2 regions of the Mesobacillus boroniphilus genome follow, and region 1 is predicted to be linked to the other one. Evidence: predicted binding sites of a transcription regulator. Region 1 holds the regulator's gene; the other holds the start of a gene.
What was found. The regulator Rex, encoded in region 1, represses fermentation and respiration genes when NADH is low (regulators of the CRP and FNR family bind a similar motif). The targets are predictions, from matches to a motif close to TTGTGAAATATTTCACAA.
Positions count from the first base shown of each region.

Region 2: DYI25_RS17170 (cytochrome ubiquinol oxidase subunit I) is a predicted target of Rex. The motif match lies at 3,167-3,184, and genes of this name have one in related genera.

Region 1 is NZ_QTKX01000007.1:4,991-12,508, forward strand. Features, by position in the region: gene DYI25_RS21950 (ABC-F family ATP-binding cassette domain-containing protein) at 1-529, opposite strand, end outside; gene moaC (cyclic pyranopterin monophosphate synthase MoaC) at 709-1,203, shown strand; gene DYI25_RS21960 (redox-sensing transcriptional repressor Rex) at 1,231-1,896, shown strand; gene DYI25_RS21965 (YdiK family protein) at 1,922-2,122, opposite strand; gene DYI25_RS21970 (CPBP family intramembrane glutamic endopeptidase) at 2,126-2,857, opposite strand; gene groES (co-chaperone GroES) at 3,239-3,523, shown strand; gene groL (chaperonin GroEL) at 3,581-5,206, shown strand; gene DYI25_RS21985 (hypothetical protein) at 5,487-6,188, shown strand; gene DYI25_RS21990 (ECF transporter S component) at 6,724-7,248, opposite strand; gene DYI25_RS21995 (glycine betaine uptake BCCT transporter) at 7,479-7,518, shown strand, end outside.
Region 2 is NZ_QTKX01000002.1:875,986-883,503, forward strand. Features, by position in the region: gene galU (UTP--glucose-1-phosphate uridylyltransferase GalU) at 1-361, shown strand, start outside; gene DYI25_RS17160 (UDP-glucose dehydrogenase family protein) at 363-1,688, shown strand; gene DYI25_RS22640 (hypothetical protein) at 1,732-1,866, opposite strand; gene DYI25_RS17165 (phosphatase PAP2 family protein) at 2,385-3,032, shown strand; gene DYI25_RS17170 (cytochrome ubiquinol oxidase subunit I) at 3,315-4,661, shown strand; gene DYI25_RS17175 (cytochrome d ubiquinol oxidase subunit II) at 4,658-5,683, shown strand; gene cydS (cytochrome bd oxidase small subunit CydS) at 5,695-5,793, shown strand; gene DYI25_RS17180 (BC1872 family protein) at 5,841-6,164, opposite strand; gene DYI25_RS22645 (hypothetical protein) at 6,326-6,454, shown strand; gene DYI25_RS17185 (ATP-binding protein) at 6,968-7,518, shown strand, end outside.

The sequences.
Region 1 (7,518 bases):
ATGCGAGTCTAGTTTTCTGTCCTCCGCTTAAAGTGGATATTTTTGTGGAATAATCAAAAGAATGGAAGTTCAGGCCGTGTAGGACGGAACGGATATCGGCTTCATACTGGTAGCCGCCTTTTTCCTTGAACTGGACTTGCAAAAGGTCGTATTCCTTCAATACTCTTTCGTATTCTGTCGCGTTTGACAGGGTGTCAGAATCCGACATTTTTTCCTCGAGACGGCGCAAATCTTTTTCCATGCTGTGCAGATGGTCAAAAACAGCTAGCATTTCATCCCAGATGCTTTTCTCGGATTCCAGACCGGTATTTTGGGCAAGGTATCCAATTGTCGTACCTTTTGGGCGGATGATTTCGCCGCCATCGTGCGATTCGTAGCCGGCGATGATTTTTAGCAGTGTCGATTTGCCTGCCCCGTTTCGGCCGACGAGCGCTACACGGTCATTTGTCTGTATTTCAAACTTTATATTCGATAAAATAAGATCAGCAGCAAAATATTTTGAAAGCTGATTAACTTGTAATAATATCATTATTTTTCACCTCTATTGCCTTAGAGATAGTGTAACCCAATAATATAGGCACGGCAATATGTGCGAACTGCTATAGGTGGTAAGGTGTAAAAAATTCCCTATGTATTGTGAACACTGAAACAAAGTTCACACACAAGTTTGACAAAATAGTGTATCATTTGGTAGAAAGGAGCTTTAACATGGCAGAATTTACGCATTTTAACGAAGAGGGAAGAGCGAAGATGGTCGATGTAAGTGAAAAGCCGGAGACGGTCCGTACGGCAGTCGCCCATTCCAGCATAACCGTAAACGAAGATATATATATGAGAATCACTGAAAATAAAATGAAAAAAGGGGATGTACTTGCTGTCGCGCAGGTAGCAGGCATCATGGCGGCGAAAAAAACCTCTGAAATAATCCCGATGTGCCACCCGATTCCATTGACAGGCATTGACCTTTCATTCGATTGGGAGCAAAATGGTAGTGACTATGTTTTAAATATCGCAGCAGCTGTAAAAACAAAAGGAAATACGGGTGTAGAAATGGAAGCGTTAACAGCAGCTTCAGCATGTGCGCTGACTGTTTATGATATGTGCAAGGCCGTTGATAAAGGCATGGTGATCGGCAAGACGTATCTTGTCGAAAAAACCGGCGGAAAGAACGGCGATTTTAAGAGAGAAGAGAAGTTGAGATAGAAAAACGGACAGGGTGGAGGATGGAGAATGACGAATGATGCTATGAAGATTCCGCAGGCAACCGCAAAACGTTTGCCACTATATTACCGGTTCTTATTGAACTTGCATTCTTCAGGGAAGCAAAGGGTATCATCCGCAGAGTTAAGTGAAGCGGTAAAAGTGGATTCTGCGACAATCCGAAGGGATTTTTCCTACTTTGGAGCTTTAGGTAAAAAGGGATACGGATATAATGTTAATTACCTGCTTACCTTTTTCCGTAAGACACTCGATCAGGATGAACTGACGAAGGTTGCCTTAATTGGTGTCGGTAATCTCGGAACAGCGTTTTTAAATTATAATTTTTCCAAGAACAATAACACGAAAATCGAGATTGCGTTTGATGTGGCACCGGACAAGGTTGGCACGAAGATTGGAGACGTAGCAGTGTATCACATGGACGACCTTGACAAGGTTGTCGTCGAGGAAGGTATTCAGGTGGCAATCCTGACGGTTCCATCAGCTGTGGCGCAGCCGATAACAGACCGATTGGTACAGGCTAATATCAAGGGAATCCTCAACTTCACCCCGGCGAGGCTGAATGTGCCGCCGTCCATAAGGATCCACCACATTGATTTGGCGGTGGAGCTGCAGTCATTGATTTACTTTTTAAAGCATTATCCGACAGATACTGAAACAACTGAAACAGTAGAATAAAAAATAGCTCCTTCATCTGAAGGAGCTATTTTTTCTGTATATTTTTCAGTTTAAAATGGAACATAATCATTCTGATGCCGGACCCGAAGTCGAACGTAGCGAGGGCCACAAGCAAATAGCTGAAGAATCCCCAGCCTGTCTCGTTTACATTCTGGATGGCGAAATAGGTGAATAAGCTGCCTAACAAGATGTAGACAATGCCTGAAAATAAAGGCGATTGCTTCATAACTTAAAATCCCCCAATAAAGCTTTGAATTTTCTCTGCTTCTTTTATCATTCTCTCAATGTCTTCCCTAAATACGGATTGAAGCAGGACAACCATTGTATTCATTGTAACATGGGCAATGATTGGCACGATGATACGCTTTGTTTTCACATAAAGGAAAGCAAAGGTGAAGCCCATTGCTGAGTAAAGAATCACATGCTCCGGCTCCATATGCGCGAGTGCAAAAATGACAGAGCTGATCAGAGCGGCGAAAAAGAAATTCATTTTCTTATGCAGACTGCCGAAAATGATTTTCCGGAAGACGATCTCTTCTAAGATTGGTCCGATTATCGAGCTGACCAGGATGACAACCGGGAATCTTTCAATCAACTTAATGATTTCCTGTGTATTTTCCGAGCCCATTTCAATGCCAAGCATGTTTTCGATGCTTGCCGCGATTGATTGGGCGAACAGAGCAAGGAATACACCTGCGAAAGCCCAGGCAGCTGAGCTTGCCGGTGATGAAGCACCACGTAAGTCTGCATCTGTCCTGCGTTCCTTCCTTAGGAGCAGAAGCACGATTACAAGTGTTAGCGAAAAGCTGATCACGAGCCAGTAGGGAATCGAGATGGTCTCCATTTCCTCAAGACTTTTCCCCATTGCGGCTCCGATAAATGCAATAATCGGGATGCCAATCAGGCTTGAAAGCTGCATGACAATATAAGCGATAATGACGTACCAGTATTCTTTTTTCAATATGATAATCTCCTTCTATTCGGATCGTCTATGTGTATGCCGTGAAAGCTATTATAAGAATGCTATCTATCCATTTTACTAGTAATCATCGAGAAAGTTCAAATATCAGGGCGCTTCGTGAATGTTTTGGTTAAGATTCCTTGGAACTGGCATACTCTTTAAGGTGCTCTTTTTTAGCCAGGCTTCCTTCAGAAAACGCGAAATATGGTACTTGCTGTCGAAGGGAATGAGGTTGAATTTAATGCTAAATTTTATAAAAAAAGTTAGGCTTCACGCTTGCAAAAAAAATGGAGATTCATTATTATATAAATTGTGTTAGCACTCTATCGAGGAGAGTGCTAATAAAAAAATTCTACATATAATTTGAGGAGGTTGTTTCACTTGATCAAGCCACTAGGAGATCGCATTATTATCGAGCTTGTTGAGTCTGAAGAAAAAACTGCAAGCGGTATCGTTTTACCCGACACAGCGAAAGAAAAACCTCAAGAAGGTAAAGTCGTAGCTGTTGGAACAGGCCGTGTTCTTGAGAACGGCGAGCGCATTGCTCTTGAAGTTGCAGTCGGAGACCGCATTATCTTCTCAAAATACGCAGGCACAGAAGTAAAGTACCAGGGAACTGAGTACCTAATCCTACGTGAAAACGACATTCTTGCAGTAGTACAATAATCACTGCGATTATAGACAGAACGTTAAATATTAAAAATTTGAGGAGGTCTTTCTACAATGGCTAAAGAAATTAAGTTCAGTGAAGAAGCACGCCGCGCGATGCTTCGCGGGGTTGATTCTCTTGCAAACGCAGTAAAAGTAACTCTTGGACCAAAGGGACGCAACGTGGTTCTTGAGAAGAAATTCGGTTCACCTCTTATCACTAACGATGGTGTAACGATCGCGAAAGAAATCGAACTTGAAGATGCATTCGAAAACATGGGTGCTAAGCTTGTTGCTGAAGTAGCCAGCAAAACAAACGACGTTGCTGGTGACGGCACGACTACTGCAACTGTTCTTGCTCAGGCGATGATCCGCGAAGGTCTTAAGAACGTAACTGCCGGCGCTAACCCAATGGGCATCCGCAAAGGTATGGAAAAGGCTGTTGTAACAGCTGTTGAAGAGTTGAAAGCTATTTCTAAGCCAATCGAAGGCAAAGCTTCTATCGCACAAGTTGCGGCTATCTCTGCTGCTGACGAAGAAGTTGGACAATTGATTGCTGAAGCGATGGAGCGCGTTGGCAACGACGGCGTTATCACAATCGAAGAATCTAAAGGCTTCACGACAGAATTGGATGTTGTTGAAGGTATGCAGTTCGACCGCGGATATGCATCTCCTTACATGGTAACTGATTCTGACAAGATGGAAGCAGTTCTTGAAAACCCATATATCCTGATCACTGACAAGAAGATCGGCAATATCCAGGAAATCCTTCCTGTCCTTGAGCAAGTTGTACAGCAAGGCAAGCCATTATTGATCGTTGCAGAAGATGTTGAAGGTGAAGCACTTGCTACATTAGTAGTCAACAAGCTTCGCGGAACATTCAACGCAGTAGCTGTCAAGGCTCCTGGCTTCGGTGACCGCCGTAAGGCTATGCTTGAAGACATCGCTGCATTGACTGGCGGTGAAGTAATCACTGAAGAGCTTGGCCGTGACCTTAAGTCTGCTACAATCACTTCTTTGGGACGCGCTTCTAAAGTTGTTGTTACAAAAGAAAACACAACAGTCGTTGAAGGTGCTGGAGACAGCGCTCAAATTGAAAGCCGCGTAAACCAAATCCGCGTTCAAATGGAAGAAACAACTTCTGAGTTTGACCGTGAAAAATTACAAGAGCGCCTTGCTAAGCTAGCTGGCGGTGTTGCAGTAATCAAGGTTGGTGCTGCTACTGAAACTGAATTAAAAGAACGCAAGCTTCGCATTGAAGATGCCCTTAACTCAACTCGCGCTGCAGTTGAAGAAGGAATCGTATCAGGCGGTGGCGTAGCGCTTCTTAACGTATACAACAAAGTGGCTGGAATCCAAGCTGAAGGCGACGAAGCTACTGGTGTGAACATCGTCCTTCGCGCTATGGAAGAACCAGTTCGCCAAATCGCTCACAACGCTGGCCTTGAAGGCTCAGTCATCGTTGAGCGCCTGAAGCGCGAAGAAGTCGGTACAGGCTTCAACGCTGCAACTGGCGAGTGGGTAAACATGATCGAATCCGGTATCGTTGACCCAACTAAAGTTACACGTTATGCACTTCAAAACGCAGCATCCGTATCTGCAATGTTCCTGACTACTGAAGCAGTAGTTGCAGACATTCCAGAAGAAGGCGGCGGCATGCCTGACATGAGCGGCATGGGCGGCATGGGCGGCATGATGTAATTCTGTTAAATAAATAAGAGCTTCTTAAAGGACCTGTCCCTTATGGGATGGGTTCTTTTTGCATTTCTCTGTGTATTATCCACCTAGGACTAACGTCACTCATGCTAGGTTGTATATTAATTTGGAGGTGAGTCTGCCTATATAGAACAGTATTTTCAAGTGGCGAATACTGCCTAAACGAGTGGAGGTGGCGATATATCTGCGAGAATATGAATCTGAGCGATATGACTCTTGCAAATTTAGTCAATAACCTTCATATTTAAAGTATTGGAGGTGCGATATGCGACACGATATACAGCCGAATGAACAGGCATTCTCAACAAAAGAAGTGGCGGAAGAAGTAGGGATTGCTACACCCACTGTCCGAAAGTATGGCCAGATTCTGGAACGGAATGGTTACGAATTTTTGAAAGATGGCGACCGGCGTATTTTTGTTCAATCGGATATCCAAGCGCTTATAGCGCTTCGCGATACGGACAAGCCGCTGGACGATACGGCTAAGGATCTCGTGCTCCAGCAAAAGGAGCTATTGGAAAGCCCGGGCGGAACGGAAATTGCGCTTAACGATACATATGAAAACTTGCCTCAGGACCCGAACCAATTAAAAGAGGTTTTGCTTTACGTCGCCAATGAACTTGCAGCCGCACGTGAAATGAATGTGCAGCTGAAAAACGATATGGCCCAACTTAAAACAAATGTTTCCCAGCTTCAGCAGGACCATCATGTAATCAGTTCCAGCATTGGAAATTCAGCACAAAGAACAAATGCGAAGATTGAAAGAATCATCGATCAGCAAAATGTCCATTACGAAACCTTGCTTCAGCAGGAAAGAGAGAGAAGTGAACTTCTGCAAAAAGAGATACAAAAAATGCGGGAAGAACAAAAGAATGAGTGGAATTCCCAAAATGATTTTAACAAACGTCTGGAAGAAGAAATCCAGAAAAGAAAATGGGGATGGCTAACAGCGATATTCAGGAAATAAAGTGTAATAGATTGCTGGAATTTAGCGATATTCCTGTTATATCGTATTGCTGGCCGATTTAAATACAAAGAACTGTCAAGCCTGACTGTTACAATGTTTGGCTATGCTTTGATATATATCGCCTGCCGATACGCTATATCAGTCCATCCATAAAGCCACCAGACAGCGAAAAATGAGTATGGTCCCTTTACAAACAATCCCACTTTCAAAATTCAACAATTTCCCGAGAAATATCTACAAGTTATATGTAGGTATCGACAAAATCAGCAGTTACGTTTTTCCGGCAGGAAAGCACCTGCATAATTCTCTGACAATGAATTGAATACATAGAAAAAATCCCTTATGAAGTTTGCTGCTTCATAGGGGATTTTTCACTGTTGAAAGATAGTACCTCTTTTGCACTAAGATTAGTGTCTAGCTCCAGCGCCTAGCCTTCGAGATCGCTTCGGTCCGCCCAATGAAGTCAAAGAGCGACTTCACTGGGCGGACCTCCAGCGCTTGTCGGGGCTGACCAAGGCGCTTGCGCTTTTCATAGTTACAACAGTTTTTTCATTCTTCCTGCAAGTGGGATGACAATCAGACCTGCAATAACGACCTGCATCATATTGCCTGGGATTGAGCCAAATGGCTGGATCCAGTTTCCGTAGAGAACTACTTCTGCAAAATAGTAGCCTACGATTTTAATGACAAGGGCAACGAGAACTGCCAGAGAGTATACATACACTTTCTTGCCAGGCATTTTTTCAGCCATCAATCCCGCTACATAGCCCATGGCACCGACGATTACGAAAGTGAACGGCGCCCACAATGCCCAGCCAGAGATAACATCGAACAAGCCCATTCCGAAGGCTCCTGCTATCGCACCTGTTTTCCTGCCGTAAACGAAAGCGGCAATAAATAAAGGAATGTTGCCCATATGGATCAGGCCTCCATTACCCATGATTGGGAGCCTGATGTTGATGAACATGGTTGCTACAACGGTCAATGCAATAAAAAGCGCATTGACGACTAAAACTTTTGTCTTAGTTGTTTCTTTACTTGGTGAGAATGCTGCATTCATTTGGTAACCTCTTTCTTTATTCAGGACTCTTTTCGAATGCTTCGAAACAGCCTTTTTACTTACTATCATACTCCTTATTGGTAAGTTAATAAATACATAATAATATACACTTGTACAGAATTTTGGGAATTTAGATCTTCAACCTTATGGCATATTCACGAATCGATGCATTGATTTCGGGCAACATAACCTTATCTTATCTGGAAATCGATCATGGGGAGTTGGCTGAAGTGAGTAAGGTATCAAATGTGTTCTGGATTTCTCTCGTCA
Region 2 (7,518 bases), on a different contig from region 1:
TGAACCGAACTTGTTTTATATTGATTCGCTGATAGAAAAGCCTGAAAAAGAAGAGGCTCCATCTAATTATGCGATCATGGGCCGTTATGTTCTAAGGCCGGAAATATTCGATGTACTCTCAAAGCTGCCAGCAGGTCGTGGAGGAGAAATTCAGCTGACAGATGCAATCAATGAGCTTAATAAACGGCAGGCAGTCCTGGCATACAACTTCGAGGGTAAGCGATATGATATCGGGGATAAAATCGGTTTCATCAAGGCAACGGTTGATTTCGCACTGCAAAGGGAAGATACAAGGGACGATGTCATTGATTATTTGAAAGATGTGTACGACATGCCGGGCATGAAGAGAGAGAGTGACTGACATGAAGGTCGCTGTACTTGGAACAGGATATGTCGGACTGTCCACAGGAATCTGCCTGGCGGAAATCGGCCACAATGTGATTTGTATAGACATTGATGAAAGGAAAATAAATACCCTTAAGGAAGGAAAGTCCCCGATCTATGAACCCGGTCTTGAAGAACTTCTCATTAAAAATTCCTCTGCAGGAAGACTCACTTTTACTACCTCTCACCAGTATGCATTGAACCACGCGGACATTATCATTATCGCCGTCGGTACACCTCAGAGTGACGATGGGCAGGCGGATTTGAGCTTTCTTGAGCGGGCCGCAAAGGACCTCGCTGAAAATATCGTCCGGGATTCGATTGTCGTGGTTAAAAGCACGGTGCCCGTGGGCACGAATGAATATTTGAAACAGCTGTTACTAGGGCAGCTGAAAAATAAGGTTGAGATTAAGATGGTCTCCAACCCAGAGTTTCTACGGCAAGGGTCAGCCATTCAGGATACCTTGAAAGCGGACAGGATTATCATAGGCTCTGACGATGCGGGTGCTTCTGAAATAATCCAGGAAATGTATCGGCCGCTGAACGTTCCGTTTTTATTGACGGATGTAAGAAGCGCCGAAATGATCAAATACGCCTCCAATGCTTTTTTGGCAACGAAGATCAGCTTTATCAATGGAATCGCCAATCTTTGTGAAGCCGTAGGAGCAGACGTGGAAGATGTAGCGAAAGGGATGGGCTACGATAAGAGGATTGGATCAGCCTTTTTAAAGGCCGGAATAGGATACGGAGGCTCTTGTTTTCCGAAGGATGTAAAAGCACTGCTGCATACATCAAAGGAGCAAGGGATTCCTTTTTCCTTATTAGAAGAGACTATTGCCATCAATGATCATCAGCAAGAGCTGCTTGTAGGTAAGGCGCTGAAACGACTCGGAGAATTGAAGGGGAAGAAAATCGCCATGCTTGGCCTTTCCTTCAAGCCAGAAACGGATGACATGAGAGATGCACCGTCGATAAAAATTGCACATGCCTTAACTGCAGGAGGTGCTGAGGTTACAGCCTACGACCCAGTTGCATCCGGCAATGCAAGAAAGGTCATCGGTGAGGTCATCACCTACGTGGACTCAGCATTTGAAGCGGCAAAAGGAGCAGATGCGCTGTTTATTGTCACAGAGTGGGAAGAGTTCAGACAGTTAGAATTCGAAGCACTATTGGATGTCATGAAGCAGAGAATTATCTTTGACGGCAGGAACTGTTTAGATGAAGCAGCTCTTCAGGAATGCTCGCCAATTGAATATTATCCAGTCGGGAGGCCGGCGGTTATTATGAAAGATAAGAAAGTTTAAAATTCACTTCGAGAATTGTCCAGCTCCAGCGCTTAGCCAGTTTTCATCCCTGATAGTGCTTCCTCGAGTATCTTGCGAGAAGCGTTACCTTTGAGCAGCTCGAGTCGCTTGTCCAGCTGCGGCTCCTAACTCCTCGAGACGCTTCGGTCCTGCCAATGAAGTCAAAGAGCGACTTCACAGGCAGGCCCTCCAACGCTTGTCGGAGTTGAGCAGTCGCCTCCGCATTTCGAATTGTCTAGTTGCGCCTCCTAGAAACTCCGAAACTTCAACTCCGGCAGCAGAAGCAAAAAGCGCTTCTTTGTCGGAGGCTCCAGTTTCTGCGTTTCTGGGCAGTCGGCTACACATTTCGATTTGTCCTGTCAATGAAGTCAAAGAACGACTTCACTGCCAGGCCCTCCGCGGCACACGATGTGCTAGACCCGCCAGCCACAGGACAAGGAAAGCATCGAAGCGATTCATCGCACGACCGAAAGCGTTAGCTTTTGGGAGGACGTGGCGTTATAAGGCGGGCAGCGCTTTTCGGGGCTGACCAAGGCGCTTGCGCTCTTCTTAAGGGGAATGATTGAGTTCATTCCTTCTTTTTTTTGTTTGTTATGTTTACTAACTTGTTATTGAGGTAATCATGGCGTGGTTTTTGAAAATGAGGGATCTGGGAATAGTAAGGGTGATTTAAAACATAAGTGGAGGGAACAATTCGTGAAGTTTAATCTCCAGCTTTTAATTGCCTTTTTTGGTTCGTTATTCGGTTTTATCCTTATGTCTTACATGGTACAGGCAGAATATCTTGTTGCGTTCGACCGGGTTGTCATTGATAGGGTGCAGGGGCTCGAAGCGGAAGGGCTGACTGCGGTCATGAAGTTCTTTACCTATATTGGATCCTTAAGATTTATTGTAATTCTGTCCATTCCAATTTTCTTGTTCCTGTTTTATGTCTTAAAACACAGGCTGGAAATCCTGGTTTTCCTGTCTGTAGTTTATATTACTCCGATTCTGAACAGATTACTGAAGCTGTATTTTCATCGCGCACGCCCGGATTTTCATCGGCTCATCGAAATTGGTGGATACAGTTTTCCAAGCGGCCATGCGATGAATGCTTTTTCTTTTTACAGCATCCTTGCTTTCTTGCTCTGGCGCCACGTCCCAACCCGGATAGGGAGAACCGCTGTCATCCTCATCAGCAGTATTATGATCCTTGGTATTGGAATAAGCAGGGTTTATTTAGGAGTACATTATCCAAGTGATATCATTGGAGGTTTTCTTGCCAGCGGCCTATGGGTCGCAGCTGTTATCTGGTTTTTCCAAAGATATAAAGAAAAGCTGGAAATACCGGAGCGAGCGCACTGAGAAAATACCCGTTTTTTTCGTTTCAACCGGCCTGAGAACGGGAATGAAAATGAAAGACGCCGAAATGGATTACATAACATATTTCTCTCACATTTATATTGTATAAAAGAGATGGGCTTAGTGCTTGTACCAAAATGTGATTTAGTGAACAAACTCTCGAGGTGACTTTATGTATAAAAAACAAGAAAAAATGCTTATGTGGCTGGCTTTTATTGTGGCGGCAATCATGGGTCTGTCATTTATCGGACGAATTTTTGCTGGATAGAAAAGGGGAGTTAAAGAATGGGGAATGAAGAATCGGTTTTTTTCAGCCGTGTTTTAACGGAGCTTACATTATCCTTCCATATTATTTATGCCACCATCGGAGTCGGAATACCGCTGATGATCATGATTGCTCAGTGGCTCGGAATCAAGAAGCAGGATGAGCATTATATATTGCTCGCAAGAAGATGGACGCGAGGTTTTGTCATCACCGTGGCGGTCGGAGTTGTGACTGGGACGGCGATTGGTTTGCAGCTGTCCTTATTGTGGCCTAATTTTATGGAACTAGCGGGCAACGTGATCGCTCTTCCGCTTTTCATGGAGACATTCGCATTTTTCTTTGAAGCGATTTTTCTCGGCATTTATTTATATACATGGGACCGGTTTGAAAATCAGAAGAAACATTTGCTGCTATTGATTCCGGTTGCGGTTGGAGCATCCTTTTCAGCCGTGTTCATCACGATCGTGAATGCGTTCATGAATGCGCCGCAAGGCTTTGATCTTGTAAATGGACAACTGGTCAATATTAACCCGGTTCTGGCAATGTTCAATCCTGCGATGCCAACGAAGGTTGCCCATATGCTGGCGACAGCTTATATGACTTCAGCGTTTGTCCTGGCTTCGATTGGCGCATACCGTCTCTTGAAGGGTTCAAATCATATCTATCATAAAAAAGCATTATTTTTAACAATGAAAATTGGACTTATCTTTTCAATTGCCGCTGCTGTCATAGGGGATTTCTCTGGTAAATACCTCGCAGAATACCAGCCGGAAAAGCTGGCAGCAGCCGAGTGGCACTTTGAGACACATGAGGGAGCGCCACTGATGCTGTATGGTGTTCTTGATGACGGAGAAGTAAAATATGCGCTTAAAATTCCTTACGCACTCAGTATTTTGGCTCACAGCAATCCAAACGCCGAAGTCATTGGCCTGAATGAATTTTCTGAAGACGAGATCCCGCCTTTGTATATTCATTATTTATTTGATGGAATGGTGACCATCGGGATGTGGATGTCGGCCCTTTCACTGGTCTATGTCGTGGGTGTGTGGATGAAATGGAGTTTCATCAGAACAAGGTGGTACCGCTGGCTGATCGTCTTCGGTGGACCGTTGTCCATGCTTGCGATTGAACTAGGCTGGTGGTTCGCTGAAGTCGGGAGGCAGCCATGGATTCTTCGAGGAATCATGAAGGTTGAAGATGCGGCAACTACAAGTGGACAGGTCGATTTAATGCTGCTACTGTTTGCAGGTTTATACTTGATTCTTGCCATTGGCAGCACCGTTGTATTAACAAGGATGTTTCGGAAAAATACAGTTGAACAGGAACTGGAAGACAGGGAATTGGAGAAGGAAGGTGAGTTTCGATGACACTTGAAATAATAGGGATTTCGGTTCTTTGGCTCTTTCTATTTGGGTATGTCATCGTCGCCTCCATCGATTTCGGAGCAGGTTTTTTCAATGCATACAGCCTGTTCAGAGGAAAGCAGCATATCCTGACAGGGATTATCCAGCGTTATTTATCGCCTGTTTGGGAAGTCACGAATGTATTTCTTGTGTTTTTCTTCGTAGGAATTGTCGGGTTCTTTCCTAAAACAGCTTATTACTACGGAACAATCCTGCTAGTTCCGGCTAGCATTGGAGTTGTTTTGCTCGCCATTCGCGGAGCTTATTATGCTTTCACCACTTACGGTGGATTGAAGCACAAGAGATATACGTATTTATATGGACTTACTGGCTTGTTCATCCCTGCCTCCTTATCGATCGTACTGACGATTTCAGAGGGGGGCTTTGTCGAAGAGACTGCATCGGGGGTAGAGCTAGACTATTGGTCCCTGTTTACCAGTCCATTGACATGGAGCATAGTTGTCCTGAGTCTGGCCGCAGTTCTATATATATCTGCAGTTTTTTTAACGTGGTATGCGAATAAGGCCCAGGATGAACCTGCTACAGAGTTGTTGCGGAAATATGCCCTGATTTGGTCTGTACCTGCGATCGTGACGGCGACAGGCATCATCGTTGAACTGAAGGACCACAACCCCGAGCACTACAGCAGGCTGGTTGATTTATGGTGGTTGTTTGGCATTTCCTTTATCCTGTTTGTGGGGACAGTGTACCTGATTGGGAAACGCAAGGCATATGGAGTTGCGTTCGGGCTATTGACCGGCCAATTCTTTGTTGCCTTTTTTGCTTATGGAATTTCCCATTACCCGTATCTGTTATATCCCTTTCTCAGCATATACGACAGCTTTACAAATGAAGCGATGGCGGTTGCCCTGATCATCGCGTTCATTGCAGGGCTGGGGCTTCTGCTTCCGTCACTGTACTTGCTGCTAAGATTGTTTTTATTTAATAATGACTATGTCCAGGGGAAAAGGAACGATCATGCATAGGAGGTTGGAAAATGGCAGAATTCACAATGTTTTATGCTCCTTTCATTGTCATTATCGCATCGATTGTCGCGTCATTTTGGCTGGCAGGCAAGGATGAAAAGGTGGAGTGAATTTAAAAGAACTGCCATCCAGACTAAGGATGGCAGCTCTTTTGAAATTATGAAAGCTTGCGCCATAATGACGTACTAGACACTACTGAGTCATTTTCAATGATGGTATAGGCAGCATTTGTGATTGCTTCAGGTAAATTTGCTCCCGTACCTTTGAATTGGTTAAAAGCGGCCTCGGAAACTCCATTAGATGAGAAGCTGTATCCCAATTTCTCCAGTCTCTCGACAACTAGCATCGCATGTACAAGGTTTTGCTCCGGCTGGAATTCGGAATCATTGATAAATACGCCTTTATCATAATCATACCAGCGATCCCACCTATTAAGCTTCCAACCCAAAATCCTCCGTGCAATTGCATCCGTTTTAGTCATGTATTTCTACCTCTCCCTTCATTCATTTTTCACTGATTGTTATATAACAGATTATTTAATAAAATTATATTACATAACAGATTGGAAGTGCAATAACAAAGATTTAATTTCTGATATTTTATTTTGAAAAATTGCGCATCTTAAAACTGGGGGTGACAAACATGAATGAAAAAGAAATCAGCCAGCCAAATGTAAGGCTGGGCGGAAAAATCGCTAAGGAAAAAGGCCGCAGGAATGGTGAGTTAGGCAATGACCAGGATATCAATTCTGGCAAAAGCCGTAAAAAATAAGAAAGAGGGATGACCATGACAAATCGTAATGATAACCGCGAACGTAAAAATAAGTATCCTAACAATAAAGAGAGAAATATATCCAAAGATGTGAATATTCGAAGCGAAATGACCCAAAAGGATCTGAAGGAATAAAACAGGAAGGGGATATCCCCTTCCTGGCCTGTGATTTTTAGGCGATCTAGTGGACGATTCTTTACTCTTCTAGCGATGGAATACTCGTTTCTAGTCTCTTTTTTCTTCCCAATAGCCACAAATTCTGGCTCAAAGCCAATTCTTTCTACGACAATATCCCCTATGTCTCCCATAAACGGATCCCAATCAATAACCTACTTGGAATCACCAGGATCCCGGCGGTATTAACTGCAAAACTGCTATGAAAAACAGTGTTGGTGATAGTAAAAAATAAATTAGGATAGAACCTGGTTTTAATCTTGATAGATTAGGGTGACAATAATGATGAAAATTATTAGAATATTAATAGATTTATAATAATTTTTTACCGGGGGAGTCATGAAACGGAAAAAACTTCCAATGTCCCTGCAAACAAAGATCATTGGCTCAAATATTGTTAATACGGTGTTTATCATCTTTATTTTCCTTGTTATTTCATTGGTTATTGAATATAAACAGGTCGAAAAGCAGAGAGGGAACCAGGCTCTTCAATTGGCAAAGACAGTAGCATCCATGCCTACCGTGATTTCGGCATTTGAGCATGAAGATCCCTCTAAAACGCTTCAGCCTCTCATGAATAAAATCAAAAGGGAAACCGGGGCGCAATTCATTGTTGTCGGCAATACGGATGGAATCAGGTATGCGCATCCAGATGAGAAGAAACTTGGATTGTCGATGGTTGGAGGAGATAACAGCCCTGCTTTAAAAGGTGAATTTTATATATCAAAGGCGGAGGGTTCGCTTGGCCAGTCAATCAGGGGAAAGGGCCCCATCCGAAATCAGCAAGGGGAGATAGTCGGCATCGTCTCAGTTGGCTATATGATCGCTGACCTCCAGGAGGACGCTTATCAGCGAGGAAAAGAGATTGGTTTCATTTCATTAATTGTCGT